One region of the Mesorhizobium sp. M0598 genome, then DNA from elsewhere that is predicted to be linked to it. Evidence: riboswitches for the same ligand, from Rfam matches in the RefSeq annotation. Region 1 holds a riboswitch; the other holds the start of a gene.

Region 1 (4,417 bases):
ATCGTTTCAGCAGGAACACCGCCTGCTGGCCGAAAAAATTCCAGAACCACCACGGCATCGAGAAGCCGATCCGCTGGCCGTTGGCGTCGAGCGCGGTTGCCTTTTCCACCGTCGCGCCAAGCTCGTCGCACAGATTGACGAAGTCGCGAATGGTGCAGAAATGGATGTTCGGCGTGTCGTACCAGGAATAGGGCAGGTCCCTGGTCACCGGCATGCGGCCGTTGAAGAGCAACGAAAAGCGCACCCGCCAGTGGCCGAAATTCGGGAATGAGACGATGGCGCGGTTGCCGATCCGGAGCAGTTCGTCGAGCACCAGCTTCGGATTGCGTGTCGCCTGCAAGGTCTGCGACAAGACGACGAAGTCGAAGCCCTTGTCGGGATAGAATTGGAGATCCTTGTCGGCATCGCCCTGGATGACCGACAGGCCACGCGCCACGCATTCGTTGACGCCGCGCTGCGACAGCTCCAGGCCGCGGCCATCGACCTTCTTGGTCGCCTGAAGCAATTCGAGCAGCAGGCCGTCGCCGGAACCGACGTCCAGCACCCGCGACTGCGGCGGGATGAGATCGGCGACGACTTCGAGGTCGACGCGCTGGGCGCGGTTGACGCTCATGCGTTCGCCTCTTGCCTGGCGCATGATCCTGATCCGAAAAGTCTGCAACTTTTCGGGGTCATGCGCTGATGCCTGGCGCATGGTCCTGATCCGAAAAGCCGGCAACTTTTCGGGGTCATGCGCCGAGCCCTCTCGCCCGAGCGGCCGAGGCGATGAAGCCTTTGATGGCGGCGAACAGTTCGGGCTCGTCGAGCAGAAAGGCGTCGTGGCCGCGGTCGGTCTCGATTTCGACGAACGATACCGAGGCGCCGGCCGCGTTCAGCGCGTGCACGACCGAGCGGCTCTCTTCGGTCGGGAACAGCCAGTCGCTGGTGAACGAAACCAGGCAGAAGCGCGTCTTGGTGCTGGCGAAGGCATCGGCCAGCCGGCCGCCATGGTCGGCGGCGAGATCGAAATAGTCCATCGCCCGGGTCATGTAGAGATAGGAGTTGGCATCGAAGCGATCGACGAAGGTCATGCCCTGATGGCGCAGATAGCTCTCGATCTGGAAGTCGGCATCGAAACCGAAGGTCAGCGCTTCGCGGTCCTGCAGGTTGCGGCCGAACTTGCGATGCAGCGCTGCTTCCGACAGATAGGTGATGTGGGCGGCCATGCGCGCCACCGCCAGCCCCTTTTCCGGCCGCTTGCCATGCTCGAAATATTTGCCGCCGTGCCAATCGGGGTCGGCCATCACCGCCTGCCTGCCGACCTCGTGGAAGGCGATGTTCTGCGAAGAATGGCGGGCGCCGGTCGCGATCGGCAGCGCCGAGAAGACGCGCTCGGGATAGCTGGAGGCCCATTGCAGCACCTGCATGCCGCCCATCGAGCCGCCAAGCACGCTGAACAACTGTTCGATGCCGAAATGCTCGACCAGCATCAACTGCGCCCGCACCATGTCGCGGATGGTGATGATCGGCAGGTCGAGCCCGTAAGGCTTGGCTGTGGCGGGATTTGTCGAGGCGGGGCCGGTGGAGCCGAGGCAGCCGCCGATGACGTTTGACGAGATGACGAAGAAACGGTCGGTATCGATGATCTTGCCGGGGCCGATCAGCACTTCCCACCAGCCCGGCTTGCCGGTCACGGGATTGGTGTTGGCGACGTGCTGGTCGCCGGTCAGCGCATGGCAGACGAGGATGGCGTTGGAGCGCGCGTCGTTGAGCGTGCCATAGGTCTGGTAGGCGATCTGGAACGGCGACAGCAGCGTGCCGGCGTCGAGCTTGAGCGGCTTGTCGGCGCCGAAACGCAACACGGGGCTCGACGGCTGGTCGGCCTCGTTGTTGGTTTTTCGAGCGCGCAAAGCGACCATTACATCTCCTTGCCCGGCCTTCCGTTGTCCGCCGGTCTGGGCAACAGCCAGTCAGGGCAACAAAAAACCGGCCATGCCTTCGCAAAGCCGGTTACAAGATGCAAACGGCCCTTTAGCAAGTTGTTTAACGTGGCTGCAAGCCGACCGGCCAAATCACCACGGAACTGTTGCTGCTCTTCTAGGACCGACGCATGGCTTCGTCAACGGCAAGTTCTTGATCCCGAATTGCCGCCCCTCGACATTCCGAGCCACGGCTTGTATTTCCGCTGCGGCCTCCGGATGGAGGCACTCTCGACGGATTTCATGAAATGAGCCAGACACCGGATCAGACACGTCCAAGGCCCCGCGCCGGCATCATGGACATCGAAGCCTATGTGCCCGGCAAGAGCGCGGCGCCTGAAGGTGTCGCCAAGGTCCATAAATTGTCGGCGAACGAGAACCCGCTCGGTCCTTCGCCAAAGGCGATAGAGGCCGCGCGCGCGGTCGCCGACAAGCTCGCGGTCTATCCCGACGGCAGCGCCAGGCGCCTGAGGGAAGCGATCGCCGAGGTGCACGGGCTCAACCCGGCGAACATCGTCTGCTCCAACGGCTCCGACGAGATTCTGGGCCTGCTGGCGCAGACCTATCTCGCACCCGGCGACGAAGCCATCATCACCGAACACGGCTTCATGGTCTACAAGATCTACATACAGTCGGCCGGTGCCGTCCCGGTAACGGTCAAGGAGACCGATGAACGCGCCGACATCGATGCGATCCTCGCCGCGGTGACGCCGGCTACCCGGATCATCTTCCTTGCCAATCCAAACAATCCAACCGGCACCTACGTGCCGTTCCAGGAGGTGCGCCGCCTGCATGCCGGCCTGCCGCGAAACGTGCTTCTGGTGCTGGATGCAGCTTACGCCGAATATGTCCGGCGAAACGATTATGAAGCCGGCGTCGAGTTGGTGGGCAGCGCGGAAAACGTGGTCATGACCCGCACTTTCTCCAAATTGGGCCTGGGCGGGGCGCGGATCGGCTGGATGTATGCGCCAATGCACGTCATCGACGCGATCAACCGCGTGCGCGGGCCTTTCAACGTCAATGCGACGGCGATCGAGGCCGGCATCGCGGCGATCCACGACCGCGCCCATATCGAACGCAGCGTCGCGCACAACGAGACCTGGCTAGCCTGGCTGAGCGAGCAACTAAGCGAGCTCGGGCTGCGGGTGACGCCGAGCGTAGGCAATTTCATCCTCATCCACTTTCCCGAGGACAAAAAGCATTCGGCGGCGGCCGCCGACGACTACCTCAGTGCGCGCGGCTACATATTGCGGCGCGTTTCCGGCTACGGTTTTCCGAGCGCGCTGCGCATGAGCATCGGCACCGAAGAGGCCAATCGCGGCGTTGTCGCAGCACTCGCGACATTCCTGAAAAGCTAGAACACCATGACCTCACCGATGTTCGAAAAGATCGCGCTGGTCGGCATCGGCCTGATCGGCTCGTCGCTGGCCCGCGTCATCCGCCGCGAGGGACTCGCCGGCCAAGTCGCGATTTCGACGCGCAGCGACGCGACGCTGGCACGCGCGAGCCAACTCGACCTTGGCGACACCTATACGACGGATGCGAAAGAGGCGGTTGGCGATGCTGATCTGGTTATCGTTTCGGTGCCGGTCGGCTCTTCAGGCACGGTCGCCGCAGAGATCGCGCCGGCGCTGAAGAAGGGCGCCATCCTCACCGATGTCGGCTCGACCAAGGCGTCGGTGATCGCGCAGATGCAGCCGCATGTGCCTGATGGCGTGCACTTCATCCCCGGCCATCCTTTGGCCGGCACCGAAAAATCGGGACCGGACGCCGGTTTTGCCGAACTGTTCGAGAACCGCTGGTGCATTTTCACGCCGCTGCCCGGTACCGATCCCGCAGCACTGGAAAAGCTCTCGGAATTCTGGCGCTGCTGCGGCTCCAACATCGACACGATGGACCCGCAGCATCACGACATGACGCTGGCCATCGTTTCGCACCTGCCGCATATCATCGCTTACAATATCGTCGGTACCGCCGACGATCTGGAGTCGGTGACCAAGTCCGAGGTCATCAAATACTCGGCTTCCGGCTTTCGCGACTTCACCCGTCTCGCGGCGTCCGACCCGACCATGTGGCGCGACGTCTGCCTGCACAACAAGGACGCCATTCTCGAAATGCTGGCGCGGTTTTCCGAGGATCTGTCCTCGCTGCAGCGGGCGATCCGCTGGGGCGACGGCGAAAAACTGTTCGACCTGTTCACCCGCACCCGCGCCGTCCGCCGCTCGATTATCGAGGCCGGCCAGGACATCGACGTACCGGATTTCGGCCGCCAGGCAGTCGAACACCCGCCGAAGGGATAAGCCGCGGCAGGCCGATGGCAGGCCGGCCCGGCTTAGAGCGGTTCATCGTTTCACAGAAACGCCGAACCGCTCTATCTCTTTGTTTTTGCGCAATTCCGGACGGAAAACCGTTTCACACTTTTCCTGGAATTGCTCTAGTCGAGCGGCTTGATCTTGCCG
Region 2 (4,417 bases), on a different contig from region 1:
CGTCGATCTCGACGCAGCCTACAAGAAGGGCCGGCTGCTGTCGCCGATCAACCATCCCGATCCGGCGCATCTCCATCTCACCGGTACCGGGCTGACGCATCTCGGCTCCGCCGCGACCCGCGATTCCATGCACAAGAAGCTCAGCACGGACGGCGAGGAACAGCTGACCGATTCCATGAAGATGTTCCGCATGGGGCTTGAGGGCGGCAAGCCGGCGAAGGGCCAGACCGGCGTGCAGCCGGAATGGTTCTACAAGGGCAACGGCACCATGGCGGTGGCGCCCGGTGCGGCGCTTATGTCGCCGGCCTTCGCCCAGGATGCCGGCGAGGAGCCGGAAATCGCCGGGATCTATGTGATCGGCGACGACGGCGCCCCGTTCCGTGTCGGCTTCACCCTGTCGAACGAGTTTTCCGACCACGTCACCGAACGTGTGAACTATCTCTTCCTCGCCCATTCCAAGCTGCGCAACGCCTCGTTCGGCCCGGAGATCCTGATCGGCGACCTGCCGTCCGACATCCGCGGCGCTTCACGCATCCTACGCGACGGCAAGCTGCTTTGGGAAAAGCCGTTCCTGTCGGGCGAGGCGAACATGTCGCACACCATTGGCAATCTCGAGCATCACCACTTCAAATACTCGGCCTTCCGCCAGCCGGGCGACGTGCATGTACACATGTTCGGCACGGCGACGCTGTCCTTCGCCGACGGCATCAGGACCGAGGCCGGCGACGTATTCGAAATCGAGGCGCAGGATTTCGGCCTGCCGCTGCGCAACCCGCTTGAAATCGAGCAGCCGGTGAAGGTGGCGGTGAAGGCTCTTTGAGCCGGGCGTAGCCCGCAGGTGAGAGGAAGCTCAGCGCGCGGCGCGGAAATGCTTGGACAGTTTCAGGCCCTGCGCCTGATAGTTCGAGCCTAGATCTGTGCCGTAGAGCGCCTGCGGCCGTTTCAGCATGTGCTCGTAGACCAACCGTCCGACGATCTGGCCGTGGTCGAGGATGAACGGCACTTCGTGGCTACGCACCTCGAGCACCGCCCGGCTGCCGGTGCCGCCCGACGCCGAATGGCCGAAACCCGGGTCGAAGAAACCGGCATAATGGACGCGGAACTCGCCGACCAGCGGGTCGAAAGGCGTCATTTCGGCGGCGTAGAGTGGCGGCACATGCACCGCCTCGCGCGACACCAGAATATAGAATTCGTCCGGATCGAGCACCAGCTCGCCGGCACCGCTCTTGTAGAGCGGCTCCCAGAAATCGACGACGTCCTGCGCGGCGCGCTTATCGACGTCGACCAGGCCGGTGTGGTGCTTGCCGCGATAGCCGACAAGCCCATCCTTGTCGCCGTCGAGGTCGATCGACAGCGCGATGCCGCCGCCTGAGATGTTGGGTGGTTCGGTGGCGACCAGCATCTCGGCGCGGTGCAGGTCGTGCAGCTCGCTTTCCGACAAGAGCGCATTGCCGGTGCGGAACCTGATCTGCGACAGCCGCGAGCCGGTGCGCACGATGATCGGGAAAGTGCGCGGGCTGACCTCCAGATAGAGCGGGCCTTCATAGCCGGCGGCGATCTTGTCGAACTCGTGGCCACGGTCGGTCATTACCCGGGTGAAGATATCGAGCCGTCCGGTCGAGCTTTTCGGGTTGGCGGAGGCGGAAATATGGGCGGGCAGCGCCAGGCTTTCGAGCAGCGGCACGATGTAGACGCAGCCGGTTTCCAGCACGGCACCTTCGGCGAGATTGATCTCGTGCAGCTTCAGCCGGTCGAGCTTGTCGACAACCCTGTGGTCCGGGCCGGGCAAGAAGGAAGCGCGCACCCGCCAGGCCTTGTCGCCGAGCCTGAGGTCAAGGCTGGCCGGCTGGATCTGATCGGCATCGAGCGTGCGCGGCGATTTCAGCGCGCCCGTCTGGAACAGCACGGAAATATCCTGATCGGGAAGAATGCCTGTCTGCCGCAAGGTCTGGCTCCGTTCGAACGCCGGGCGACGTCTTGTTCTGTCGCAGGTCCGACCGTGGACGCCTTTGGCACCTGCTTGGTACAACCCTCTTAATCATGCCGGCAATTGACGCAAGCGTGGCGCGGGTCTAAAGCTCGTTATCCCGTGGTGATTTGGCCGGTCGGCTTGCAGCCACGTTAAACAAGTCGCTAAAGGACCGTCGGGCCGCAAGGCCATATGGACCGGTTGCGACTTTCGCGACCGGTTTTTTGTTGTTTGGACCAATTTTGGTGTTTGGATGGAATGATGACCAAGAAGCGCGACTGGAAGCCTCAGACCGCACTCGTGCATGCCGGGACGCTGCGTTCCGGCTTCGGCGAGACCTCCGAGGCGATGTATCTCACCCAAGGCTATGTCTACGAGACGGCGCAAGCGGCGGAGGCCCGCTTCAAGGGCGAGGAGCCGGGCTTCATCTATTCGCGCTATGCCAATCCGACGGTCGACATGTTTGAGAAACGCATGTGCGCGCTGGAAGGAGCCGAGGACGCGCGCGCCACGGCATCCGGCATGGCGGCGGTGACGGCAGCACTGCTGTGCAGCGCCAAGGCGGGCGACCATATCTTGGCGGCGCGCGCGCTGTTCGGCTCCTGCCGCTGGGTGGTCGAGACGCTGGCGCCGAAATACGGCATTGAGGCAACGCTGGTCGACGGCACCGACATCGCCAATTGGGAAAAGGCGGTCAAGCCCAACACCAAACTGTTTTTCCTGGAAAGCCCGACCAATCCGACGCTGGAGGTAGTCGACATTGCCGCCGTCGCGGCACTTGCCAATTCGATCGGCGCCAGGTTGATCGTCGACAATGTCTTCGCCACGCCCTTGCAGCAGAAACCCCTGCATCTCGGCGCCCACATCGTCGTCTATTCGGCCACGAAGCATATTGACGGCCAGGGGCGCTGTCTTGGCGGCATCGTTCTGTCGGACAAGAAATGGATCGACGAGAACCTGCATGACTATTTCCGTCACACCGGCCCGAGCCTCTCGCCCTTCAATGCCTGGACGCTGCTGAAAGGCCTGGAGACGCTGCCGCTACGCGTACGCCAGCAGACGGAAAGTGCCGGCCGCATCGCGGATTTCCTGGCCGAGCGCCCGGAAATCGCCCGCGTCATCTATCCCGGCCGCGCCGACCACCCGCAAGCGGCCGTGGTCCAGAAGCAGATGTCGGGCGGCTCGACGCTGATTTGCCTCGATGTGAAGGGCGGCAAGCAGGCGGCCTTTGCCTTCCAGAACGCACTCGACGTCGTGCTGATTTCCAACAATCTCGGCGACGCCAAGAGCCTGATCACCCACCCGGCGACGACGACGCACAAGAACTTGACCGATGAGGCCCGCGCCGAGCTCGGCATCGGACCGGGAACGCTCAGGCTGTCAGTTGGCCTTGAGGACGCCGACGACCTGCTCGAAGACATCGAGCAGGCACTGAGAGTTGCCGGATAAGGGCTGGCCGAATAGAGGCGAGCGGGGACGCGCCGATCAGGCGCCGGACGGGGTCTCTTCCAGCTCCGCGACGGCCTTGGTCTGGATAGTCATCACATTGCCGCGCCAGTCGACGGCGCCGCTCAGCCATCCGCGCGCCCAAATGGCGGGAAGCATCAGGTCTCGCGCCATCATCGCCAGGATGGTGCGCAGCGACAGGTGCCATCCCTTGGCCGAGGCCAAGGCGCATTCCGGCAGGTAGGCCGCGACCAGCACGGCGATGGCGGTTGCCGGCAGGCTGACGCCGGCGTCAGCCGCCGCGATCAGCGCAAGCACCAGCGGCGGCGCTGCGCCGATCAGGATCTCGGGGGCGAAGAACAGCGCGAAGGTGACGCGGCGCAGCCGCGCCCAGCGCGCCTGCCGCGACCAGATCTCGCCAAACGTGCGCCGGCCGAGCGGCTGTTCAAAGGGCGAGGCGACAAGATTGACCCGCAGTCCGAGCCCGTTGACCAGCTTGGTCGCGGCGGCGTCTTCGGCGATCTCGGCAGCAAGCGCGCCGATGCCGCCATTGGCGTCGAGCATCGGCTTATTCCACAACATGCTCTTGCCTTGCGCGAAGCCGAGGCCGAGCGCCTCTCCGGCGTACTGCCAGCGTGCCTGCAGCGTGTTGAGAAAGGCGCATTCGACCTCGCCCCAGAAGCCGTCCGGCCGCGAGCCGATCGGCGTCGAGCAGACGAGGCCGGTGTCGTGCCGCCACGCCGCCATCAGGTGCTGGACGTAGTCGCTCGGCATAAGCACGTTGGAATCGGCAAGGATGACCCAGCTATAATGCGCCGCTTCCCAACCCTTCACGGCCAGTCGAGTGAGAAGGCGCGCTCCAGCGTCTCTTCGGCAAACGGCTCGACGCCGCGCGCCGGGATGACGATCGATACCGGCAGCGCGTTGGCCGCGGGCGGTGCGATCCTTCCTGGTCGCTTCAGCTTCAGCGAAGCTAACAGGATGCTGGCGAGATTTGAAAGA

Evidence for each region. Region 1 has a riboswitch for S-adenosylmethionine ahead of metX (homoserine O-acetyltransferase MetX). Riboswitches for the same ligand answer to the same signal wherever they lie in the genome.
Region 2: it holds a riboswitch for S-adenosylmethionine, as region 1 does, so the genes downstream of both, NKI59_RS08395 (O-succinylhomoserine sulfhydrylase) here and metX (homoserine O-acetyltransferase MetX) in region 1, are expected to answer to the same signal.

Annotation. Positions count from the first base shown of each region.
Region 1 covers NZ_JAMYQL010000005.1:55,278-59,694, reverse strand. The annotation lists gene metW (methionine biosynthesis protein MetW) at 1-613, opposite strand, end outside; gene metX (homoserine O-acetyltransferase MetX) at 729-1,898, opposite strand; SAM riboswitch at 1,991-2,068, opposite strand; gene hisC (histidinol-phosphate transaminase) at 2,207-3,316, shown strand; gene NKI59_RS08910 (prephenate/arogenate dehydrogenase family protein) at 3,323-4,258, shown strand; gene NKI59_RS08905 (DUF2125 domain-containing protein) at 4,393-4,417, opposite strand, start outside.
Region 2 covers NZ_JAMYQL010000004.1:330,278-334,694, reverse strand. The annotation lists gene araD1 (AraD1 family protein) at 1-820, shown strand, start outside; gene NKI59_RS08400 (2'-deoxycytidine 5'-triphosphate deaminase) at 851-1,945, opposite strand; SAM riboswitch at 2,080-2,157, shown strand; gene NKI59_RS08395 (O-succinylhomoserine sulfhydrylase) at 2,228-3,418, shown strand; partial or broken gene NKI59_RS08390 (glycosyltransferase) at 3,455-4,417, opposite strand, start outside.